2 regions of the Peptoniphilus sp. Marseille-Q6390 genome follow, and region 1 is predicted to be linked to the other one. Evidence: riboswitches for the same ligand, from Rfam matches in the RefSeq annotation. Region 1 holds a riboswitch; the other holds the start of a gene.
What was found. A riboswitch is a leader RNA that binds a small molecule or an ion and turns the genes downstream of it on or off. The one in region 1 is predicted to bind FMN.
Positions count from the first base shown of each region.

Region 2: it holds a riboswitch for FMN, as region 1 does, so the genes downstream of both, ACWPVO_RS02110 (ECF transporter S component) here and ribD (bifunctional diaminohydroxyphosphoribosylaminopyrimidine deaminase/5-amino-6-(5-phosphoribosylamino)uracil reductase RibD) in region 1, are expected to answer to the same signal.

Region 1 is NZ_CBCPLS010000002.1:246,575-250,993, reverse strand. Features, by position in the region: gene ACWPVO_RS07135 (dihydroorotate dehydrogenase electron transfer subunit) at 1-689, opposite strand, end outside; gene ACWPVO_RS07130 (aspartate carbamoyltransferase regulatory subunit) at 691-1,122, opposite strand; gene pyrB (aspartate carbamoyltransferase) at 1,119-2,030, opposite strand; gene ACWPVO_RS07120 (guanylate kinase) at 2,145-2,681, shown strand; FMN riboswitch at 2,737-2,848, shown strand; gene ribD (bifunctional diaminohydroxyphosphoribosylaminopyrimidine deaminase/5-amino-6-(5-phosphoribosylamino)uracil reductase RibD) at 2,898-4,013, shown strand; gene ACWPVO_RS07110 (riboflavin synthase) at 4,006-4,419, shown strand, end outside.
Region 2 is NZ_CBCPLS010000001.1:430,862-435,280, reverse strand. Features, by position in the region: gene ACWPVO_RS02115 (pyridoxal-phosphate-dependent aminotransferase family protein) at 487-1,611, opposite strand; gene ACWPVO_RS02110 (ECF transporter S component) at 1,747-2,352, opposite strand; FMN riboswitch at 2,405-2,517, opposite strand; gene ACWPVO_RS02105 (L,D-transpeptidase family protein) at 3,085-4,419, opposite strand, start outside.

The DNA.
Region 1 (4,419 bases):
AAATCACTCCCCTTAAATATTGGTCCTTCCTTGCATGATCTTCTTCTGCCCTTTTTTGTTTCACAAGAACATGATAGGCAGGCGCCCACGCCACATCCCATTCTCTTTTCAAGAGACACATAGGTCCTTATGTCATGAGCTTTTGCAAGTTCGACAACTTTCTTCATCATAATTTCTGGCCCACATGTGTAAATCAAATCGTGGTTTTCAAAATCAATTATATCTGTTATGAAGCCGCCTTTTTTTATCTTTATGTCGCAGATAATATCTTTAAAGGCATTTTCAAGTTCAAGCTCTTCTCTTTCTCCAATGTAAAGAGTAATTTTTGAATTTGGTTTAAGCTTTTGAATTTCCTTAATTAGATAGTGGAAGGGAGCGACTCCAACTCCACCACCAACTAGGGCAACTTCATCTACGTTGGCGTAGAAGGCATTGCCAAAGGGACCAAACAATTTTATCTCGTCGCCTACTTGCAATTTTTCAAGTATCTTTGTCCCCTCTCCTCTCTTTTCGATGAGAAAGTCAACTCCCTCTGTGACATCATAAACTGAAATCGGTCTTGAAAGAGTTGGGTAAGAATCCCAGGCCCTTAGCATAAAAAATTGCCCTGGATAAACTTTTACATCTAGGTCTGTCCTCAGTATGAAGTAGTCCTTGCACACGTTAATATTTTCTATTATCTTTGCCATATCATTCTCCATATGTGGTTACTGTATCACAATATTCGCACTTGTATTCCTTCTTGTCTCTGTTGTATAGGAAGAACTTGTTGCCTGGTATTTCTCTTTCAGAGTTTGTGATACATCTTGGGTTCTTGCAAGTTAAGACATCCTCAACAACCTCTGGCAATTCCATGCGAATTTTTTTCACCCTTTCTCCATCTTCAATAAAGTTTACTGTTGTGTGAGGAGCAATTAGTCCTAGAACTGTGAAGTCCAAGTTGTAATCTGTTTCTATTTTTATTAGGTCCTTCTTGCCCATGGAAGTTGAGAAAATATTTTGCATAAGTACAACTGCATCAGTGACCTTGTCAAGTTCAAGAGCTTTATAAAGAACGTGAGCCCTGCCTGCTTCTATGTGGTCAAGTACAATTCCTTTTTTTATTTTTGAAACATTTATCATTTTGTAGCCTCCAAAAGTTTCATGATTAGCGCCATCCTACCGTACATTCCAAATTTTGTTTGCTCAAAGTAAACTGCTCGAGGGTCTTTGTCCACTTCAGGAGCAATTTCATTTACCCTTGGTAGAGGATGAAGTATAATCATGTCTTTTTTCGCATTTTTTAATTTTTCTTCAGTTAAGATGTAGTAGTCCTTTAATCTTTCATACTCGTCTGAAGAAACAAATCTTTCCTTTTGAACCCTTGACATGTAGAGGACGTCTAAGTCATCAATTACACTTACAAGGTCCCTGGTCTCAGTGTAGTTTTCTTCGTCTATAAAGTTCTTAAAAGGATCTGGCATCTTGAGTTCCTCTGGCGAAATAAAAATAAATTTCACATTTTCATATCGATTAAGGGCTCTGACAAGAGAGTGAATTGTCCTTCCAAATTTTAAGTCGCCACAAAGTCCCACAGTCAAATTGTCAAAGGACTTTTTGTAATGCCTAATTGTTATTAAGTCTGCAAGAGTTTGCGTTGGGTGGAAGTGTCCCCCATCTCCAGCATTTATAATTGGCATGGTCTTCACAGCCTTTGATGCCATAAGAGCTGCCCCTTCCTTTGGGTGTCGCATGGCACAAATGTCCGCATAATTTTCTATAACCCTAATTGTGTCAAGTAGGGTCTCTCCCTTTGTCGATGAGCTTACACCTGCGTCAGAAAAACCAATTACTTGTCCTCCCAGTCTTAGCATGGCAGTCTCAAAGGATAGTCTCGTCCTAGTGGAAGGCTCAAAAAAAAGACTAGCCAATAACTTATTGTCGCAAACGTGAGAATAATCACCTGGATTTGCGATAATGTTATCAACTAGTCTAAAAATTTCTTCGTATTCTTCAGTTGTAAAATCTAGTGGCTCAATTAAATGTTTCATCCTAACCTCCATCTAATATTTTATCTTTTCCATATTACTTCAAATTTTTATAATTGTAAAGTATAATAGAAAAAATATGTTATACTTTAATAAATTAAAATTTAAGGAGCAATTATGATTTATTTAATACTAGGACACTCTGGCTCAGGCAAGTCTACTATAAGAAATGCCCTGACTTCACACGGAATCGAAAAAATTATTACTTACACTACAAGAAAACCAAGAATCTCTGAAGTTGATGGTATGGATTATAACTTCATTGACTCAGAGCTTTTTAAGAAGATGGACAAGGACAATTTATTTATTGGAACAACTTGCTACGTAGGCAACTACTACTCAACTTTAAAGGAAGACCTTGAAAAGAATAACAACAAGGACAAGGACTGCGTAATTGTTGTCGACAAGGAAGGCGTCATAGCTATAAAAAAAGAATTTGAAAATGCCAAATCAATTTATCTAAAGTGCTCAAGGGATACTTTAAGGGACAGGATGATAAAGAGGCACGACAATGAAAATGATATAGAAAAGAGGCTTGATGTCTTAGAAGACCTTGACCCCTACGCTGACTATATCATTGATGCCGACAGGGACATAGACTCTGTCTTTGAAGATGTCATTAGCCTAATGAAAAATATCAAGGAAGGAAAATGATTTACTTTTTCTTGACAATTTAATTTCTAGTGTTATTATAAATTTATAAGTTAATAAAACTCTTCAGGGCGAGGTGCAATTCCTCACCGGCGGTAAAGTCCGCGAGCGAAAGCTGAATTGGTGCAATTCCAATACCGACAGTATAGTCTGGATGAAAGAAGATAATTTTTTGAATTTTTTGAGCCCTGCATGGGCTCTTTTTTTATAGGTGATTTAATGTATTTAGAAGATTTTAACGATATCTTTTATATGGAACGTGCCCTTGAAATTGCAAGGGAGGGAACTGGCAAGACAAAGACCAACCCCCTTGTTGGCTGCGTAATTGTAAAAGATGACAAGATAATTGGCCAAGGCGCCCACCTAAAGTTTGGCGAAAACCATGCAGAAGTAAATGCCATCCTAGATGCCAAATCTCGTGGCGAAGACATAAGAGGTGCAACCCTCTATGTTAACCTTGAGCCCTGCTCCCACTATGGGAAGACTCCTCCCTGCGCTGAGAGAATTGTAAAGGAAGGAATTAGAAGAGTTGTCATTGGAACAGCTGACCCCTTTGAAAAAGTTTCTGGCAGGGGAATAAAAATTTTGGAAGATGCAGGCATCTCTGTTACAGAAGGTCTTTGCGAAGAAGAATGTTTAAATCTAAATGAAAGATTCTTCACTTACTTAAAAAATAAGAGACCCTTTGTGGTCCTAAAGGCTGGCATGTCCCTTGATGGGAAAATTGCAACAGAGACTGGCGAGTCCCAGTGGATCACATCAGAATTTTCACGAGCTCACGGTCATGAATTAAGAGGCCAACTTGATGCAATAATGGTTGGGATTGGAACAGTCCTTGCAGACAACCCTACTCTTAACACCCGCCATGGCAAATATAAAAATAATCCCATTAGGATTATTACAGATTCAAGCTTGAGGATCCCCCTTGATGCAAAGGTCCTAAGTGATGATTTAGATTCAATCGCAATAATAGCAACAACAGAATCCTGCGACAAGGATAAGTTAGAAAAATTAAAAGCTATGAAAAATGTTGAAGTCATAATTTGTAAGGACAAAGATAAGAGGGTTGACCTTAAAGAACTTATGGAAAAATTAAAAGACTACGACATCTCTTCTATCCTACTTGAAGGTGGAAGGACCTTAAATGCAGAAATGCTAAAAAATAATTTAGTTGATAAGTTTTACTTCTTCATTGCTCCAATCCTCCTTGGATCCAAGGGAATACCTGCCATAGGTGATCTTGAAATAGACCAGCTTAAGGATGCAATTAGGATTAAGGACATGAAGTGCGAAAAATTATTTGATGACATACTAGTCACTGGAAGGTGTGATTAAAATTTTCACAGGAATTATAGAAGAAATTGGCAGCCTATCTGATATTAAAAGAGAAAGCGATCTCTACAGCTTAAGAGTTTCCTGCAAAAAAGTTTTGGAGGGAACAAAGATTGGCGACTCCATTGCAACAAATGGAGTTTGCCTTACAGTAACAGACTTAGACGAAGACTTTTACAAGGCTGATGTAATGGTAGAGACAATAAAGTCCACAACTTTTAAAAATTTAAAAAGAGGAGAAAAGCTAAATCTTGAAAGAGCCCTGAGTCCTGCAAAGAGACTTGACGGCCACATAGTCCAAGGCCATGTTGATGGACTTGGCGAAATAATTTCTATCCTCAACCACGGAAATGAAATTGTCTACAGGATAAAGTTTGACTCTGATAATTTTAAATACATTGCCCCCAAG
Region 2 (4,419 bases), on a different contig from region 1:
GGTTATAAGCTTCTATGACTTCATAAAGAACTACAACTTTGTACTTAATAGTGAGCTAATCAAGTGATCCAGCTTGCTGAAGTCTTATAAAGCTATAAACTTTTCCAATACGCTGATGATTAATAAATCAGTAAGCAAAAAGTTCGGAGACGTTAAAAAAATTTCACTGTTCAATAGAACGGAGCGAGTGAGTTGACATGACCTAACCCAATTTGCGAAAGCAAATTGATGGTAGGTCAGTTCGCAAATTGGAGCTTGCGACAATTTGTGTTCCTCTATTTTTAGTCGGAGAGCTTTTTGCGTATTATTGGGTCGGGCCCCTGCCAGGTCGTTGAAGGTGTTGGGGGTGGCCCGGAGGGGGAAGGACCAATCGAAAGGTCCTAACCCCCTCCGGATAAAGAATCGTAAAGCTTGGCTTTGCAAAAAAATTTTAAATATGAAATCTTTATAATAAAATTCTTTTCCTTATTTTCTTTAAAGAAAATCTTATTTTTCCATTAATTTTTGAAACTCTTCTTTTAAAGATACCTTTGTCTTGATCCCAAGTTCCCCAAAAACCTCATCTAACTTTTCATAGAGTTCTAAGAAGTTTTCATAGGAGATGTTGTTGCCCATGTGGCCTATTCTAAATACTTTTTCGAAGATGTAGCCTGCTCCCTTGGAGATTAGGATTCCTTTTTTTCTCAAGGCTCCGATGATGTCTTCTGCTATGAAGCCTTCTGGGACCATGACTGCTGTTAGGGTGTTGGATCTTGAGTCTTTGGCGTAGAGTTCGAAGCCTGCTTTTTCAAATATTTCTCTTGTGACTTCTGCGTATTTTTTGTGAAGGGCAAGGGCGTCTTTTTGAAATAAGAGGTCTAGGGCTAGGTCTAGGGCATAGGTCAAGTTTTCGTTCATTGTGTATGGGAAGGCGAAGCCGTCGGAGTAGGCGTAGTAGTTTTCGAAGTTCATATAATATGAAGGAACTGGTTTTTTTCTATCTCTTATTGCCTGCTTGGCTCTCTCTGATATTGTCACTAGGGTGAGGCCTGTTGGGGCTGAGATACATTTTTGGCTTCCTCCTAGGGCTATGTCTACTTTGTAGTCGTCGAAGTCAAATTCTTCTCCTCCCATGCCTGATACTGTGTCTACTATTGTTAGGATTCCGTAGGAGTTTAGGAGCTGGCAAATTGTCTTGACGTCGTTGGTGATGCCTGATGGTGTTTCGCAGTGGACCATGGTTGCTACTTTGAAGTCGTGGTCTTTTTCTAGGAAGTTCTTAAGTTTTTCTATGTCGAAGCCTCTTCTGAAGTCGTCTTCGTATATGTAGGGTTGACCTTCATAGTATTTTACAAAGTCGGCAAAGCCTGCTCCAAAGACTCCGTTGTTAAGGACTAGGACTCTGTCGCCTTTTTCTACTAGGTTTATGATGGCGCCTTCTAGTCCTATCATTCCTTCTCCTAGCATGATAAAGGATGTGGCTTCTGTCTTTAGGAGTTTGGATATTTTCTTTTCTACTTGTCTATGTTTCTTTTCGTATTCTGGATCTATGTCTGGGTTGGTAAGGGACTTGCCCATTACTTCCATTACTCTTGGGTCGATTGATGTTGGGCCTGCGCAAAGTATTTTCATTGTCTACCTCTCTTTGTATTTTTTAAAAAGTTTTCTTTATAAATTATATTATATAGGATAAAAAAAACAAGCTGCCCTGGGACAGCTTGCTCTTTTATCTTATCTTATCTTTAATCTTTTTTAAATCTTTTTTATTTAGTTTTTGAAGAGTGGTGAGACTCTTTTGTAGACTAGCATCATCACTGCTGATGTTGTGAAACCTTTTATTAGGTTAAAAGGTAGGACTGAGTAGATCATCATTGTGAATAGGCCTGTGATTCTTGATGTGATTGCTGAACCCATTCCTATTATTGCTTCCATTGGCATTACCTTACCATATAGTGGGAATACTACGAAGTAGTTGGAGATCATTGCAAGGACAGTCATGGCAAGGACTCCTAGTGTCATGGAGACTATTGCTCCCTTGTATGTCTTGTGTCTTCTATAGAAGTAGGCTGACACGAAGGCAAAGGTTGATGAGATGATGAAGTTGGATAGTTCGCCAACTCCTGCTGTCATTGTGCCCTTAAAGATGATGTGCATTATGTTTTTTATGGCTGCGATTATGATGCCGTAGGCTGGTCCCATTGTGAAGGCCCCCATTAGTACTGGTAGGTCTGAGATGTCTAGCTTCATAAAGGGTGGTGCTACAAAGGTAAGTGGTAGTTGAAAATACATTAGTATAAAACCAATTACTGATAGCATTCCTATTTTTGTCATGTCTTTTGTTCTTATCATTGAACTTGAATTTACTTTATTCATTTTACCTCCTGTTGGGGCATAAAAAAACCCCGAACCTTCGGGGCGTGAAAGTTTAAATCATTCTCTCATCCAGACTTTACTGTCGGTATTGGAATTGCACCAATTCGGCTTGCGCTCGCGGACTTTACCGCCGGTTGGGATTTGCACCCTTCCCTGAAGATTTAAAATATTTATTTATTTCTTGTTTTTATTATATCACTCGTTAAATTTTTTTCAAGCTTTATGTGGAGTTAATTTGTATTAAATTGATGAAAGCTTTCTTTAAAAACATATTAAAAAATTTTTCATCATAAAATATATTTTTATTTTTACTTCTTTTAAGGAGGGGGTTAAGGGGCATTGCGAGGCCCATTTTCCCCCTCCTTAAACCACCCCCTTTGAACCCCACGCGCTGAAAGTCCAAAAAAATCGGTCATGCTAAAAATAGAAGAACACAAATTGTCGCAAGCTCCAATTTGCGAACTGACCTACCATCAATTTGCTTTCGCAAATTGGGTTAGGTCATGCCAACTCACTCGCTCCGTCCTCTTGAGCAGTGAAATTTTTTTAACGTCTCCGAACTTTTTGCTTACTAACTTATTAGCTTGCAGCATATTGGAAAATTTATAACCTCATAAGACTTCAACAAGCTGGGGCACTCCCTATAATTCATAACTTAATATAGAATTGTAAAAAAATAAAGCTTAATCAATAAAAGATTAAGCTTATTTATCAAGAGTTTTCTTATTTTTATTATTGTCCTTGCCCTTGGGCTTGTGGTTGTTGACCAACTACTACTTGTCCGCCAGCATCATTTACCCTTTGGGTCGCTGAGTTATAAACTATAACTGGCATACCCGTAAAGGTTTGTGGAAATAGGTTTTTCATAACTGGAACTGGTATGTTTATGCAGCCATGAGATCCACCTGACTTATAGATGTTTCCGCCAAAGTTCGATCTCCATGATGCATCGTGAAGACCCACTCCCGACCAGTTGATTGGTGCCCAGTAAGAAACTTTTGAACGGTAGGTTTCTCCTGTTAGGTACCTATCTCTTTCACGAGACCAAATCCTGTCAGTGCCTGTTGGTGTTCCGTTGCCTTTGGTTGGGTTACCTGTTACAACATTGGTTTCAAGTTGTAAGACTCCGTCCTTGTAGTACCAAAGTTTTTGTCTTGCAAGGTCTACTTCGATGTATGTCTTGCCAACGTCGTCAACTTTTCTTGATACCGCATCTTGCCTATAGGCTGGCTTTATTGTAACTGGTTCTTCTTTCGCAAGGGCTTCTTTTATTTTTTCTCTTGTAGCCTTCCTATCTGTTAGCCAACCATAGATGCCTCCGTCAACTTTCATGAGGCCAAGTCCTGTTGAGTTAAAGATTCTGCTTGTCCTATAAGTGTCGTACTTGGCAGCAAGTCTTTCTACAAAGTGTTTTAGTTTCTCTTCGTCAAGGGCAAGGGTCCCGTCATCAGCCTTGGAGTAGATGGCAATTATGCCTTGACCTGTCACTTCTTCCTTTCTGTCGTCGAAATCAAAAATTATTTTTTTCTTGTAGACGTCTTTATAAGAAGCAAGTTGATTTTTTATATATTCTGAATCCTTAGTGATCTTTGGTTCTTGGTAGAGATTTTCCCCTGCAAGGTCAAGTTCTCCCTTCAAGTCTCCAAAGTGACCTAGGATGGAATTTTTAAATTCATCCATCTTTATAAAGTTGCCGTGGATTTCATCTTGGATTTTAAATTCCCCATCTTCAAAGATGACTTTTGCATCTTGTGAGTGGTCCTTTTGCCCCATTACTGGTTTAAGCTTTTTTATTTTTTCATCTAAGGCTTCTGCATCAAACTTTAGGTCACGGTCAACCTTGTAGTGCTTTGGCACAAGAGATGCCACTGGCCAGTAGAAGGCTGTCTGGTCTATAGATTCACTTCCTATAGAGTCAACATATCCAAAGTCCTTGGCAGCGATCTTGTCATTTAAGTTCTTGTCCTTGGCGATGATTTCAAGTTCAAAATTTCTTGAAAGGTCCTCGTAGGTCTTTTTGAGTTCAGATTTTTTTACAAGCCCAAAGTCTCTTCCATTGATGTAGGT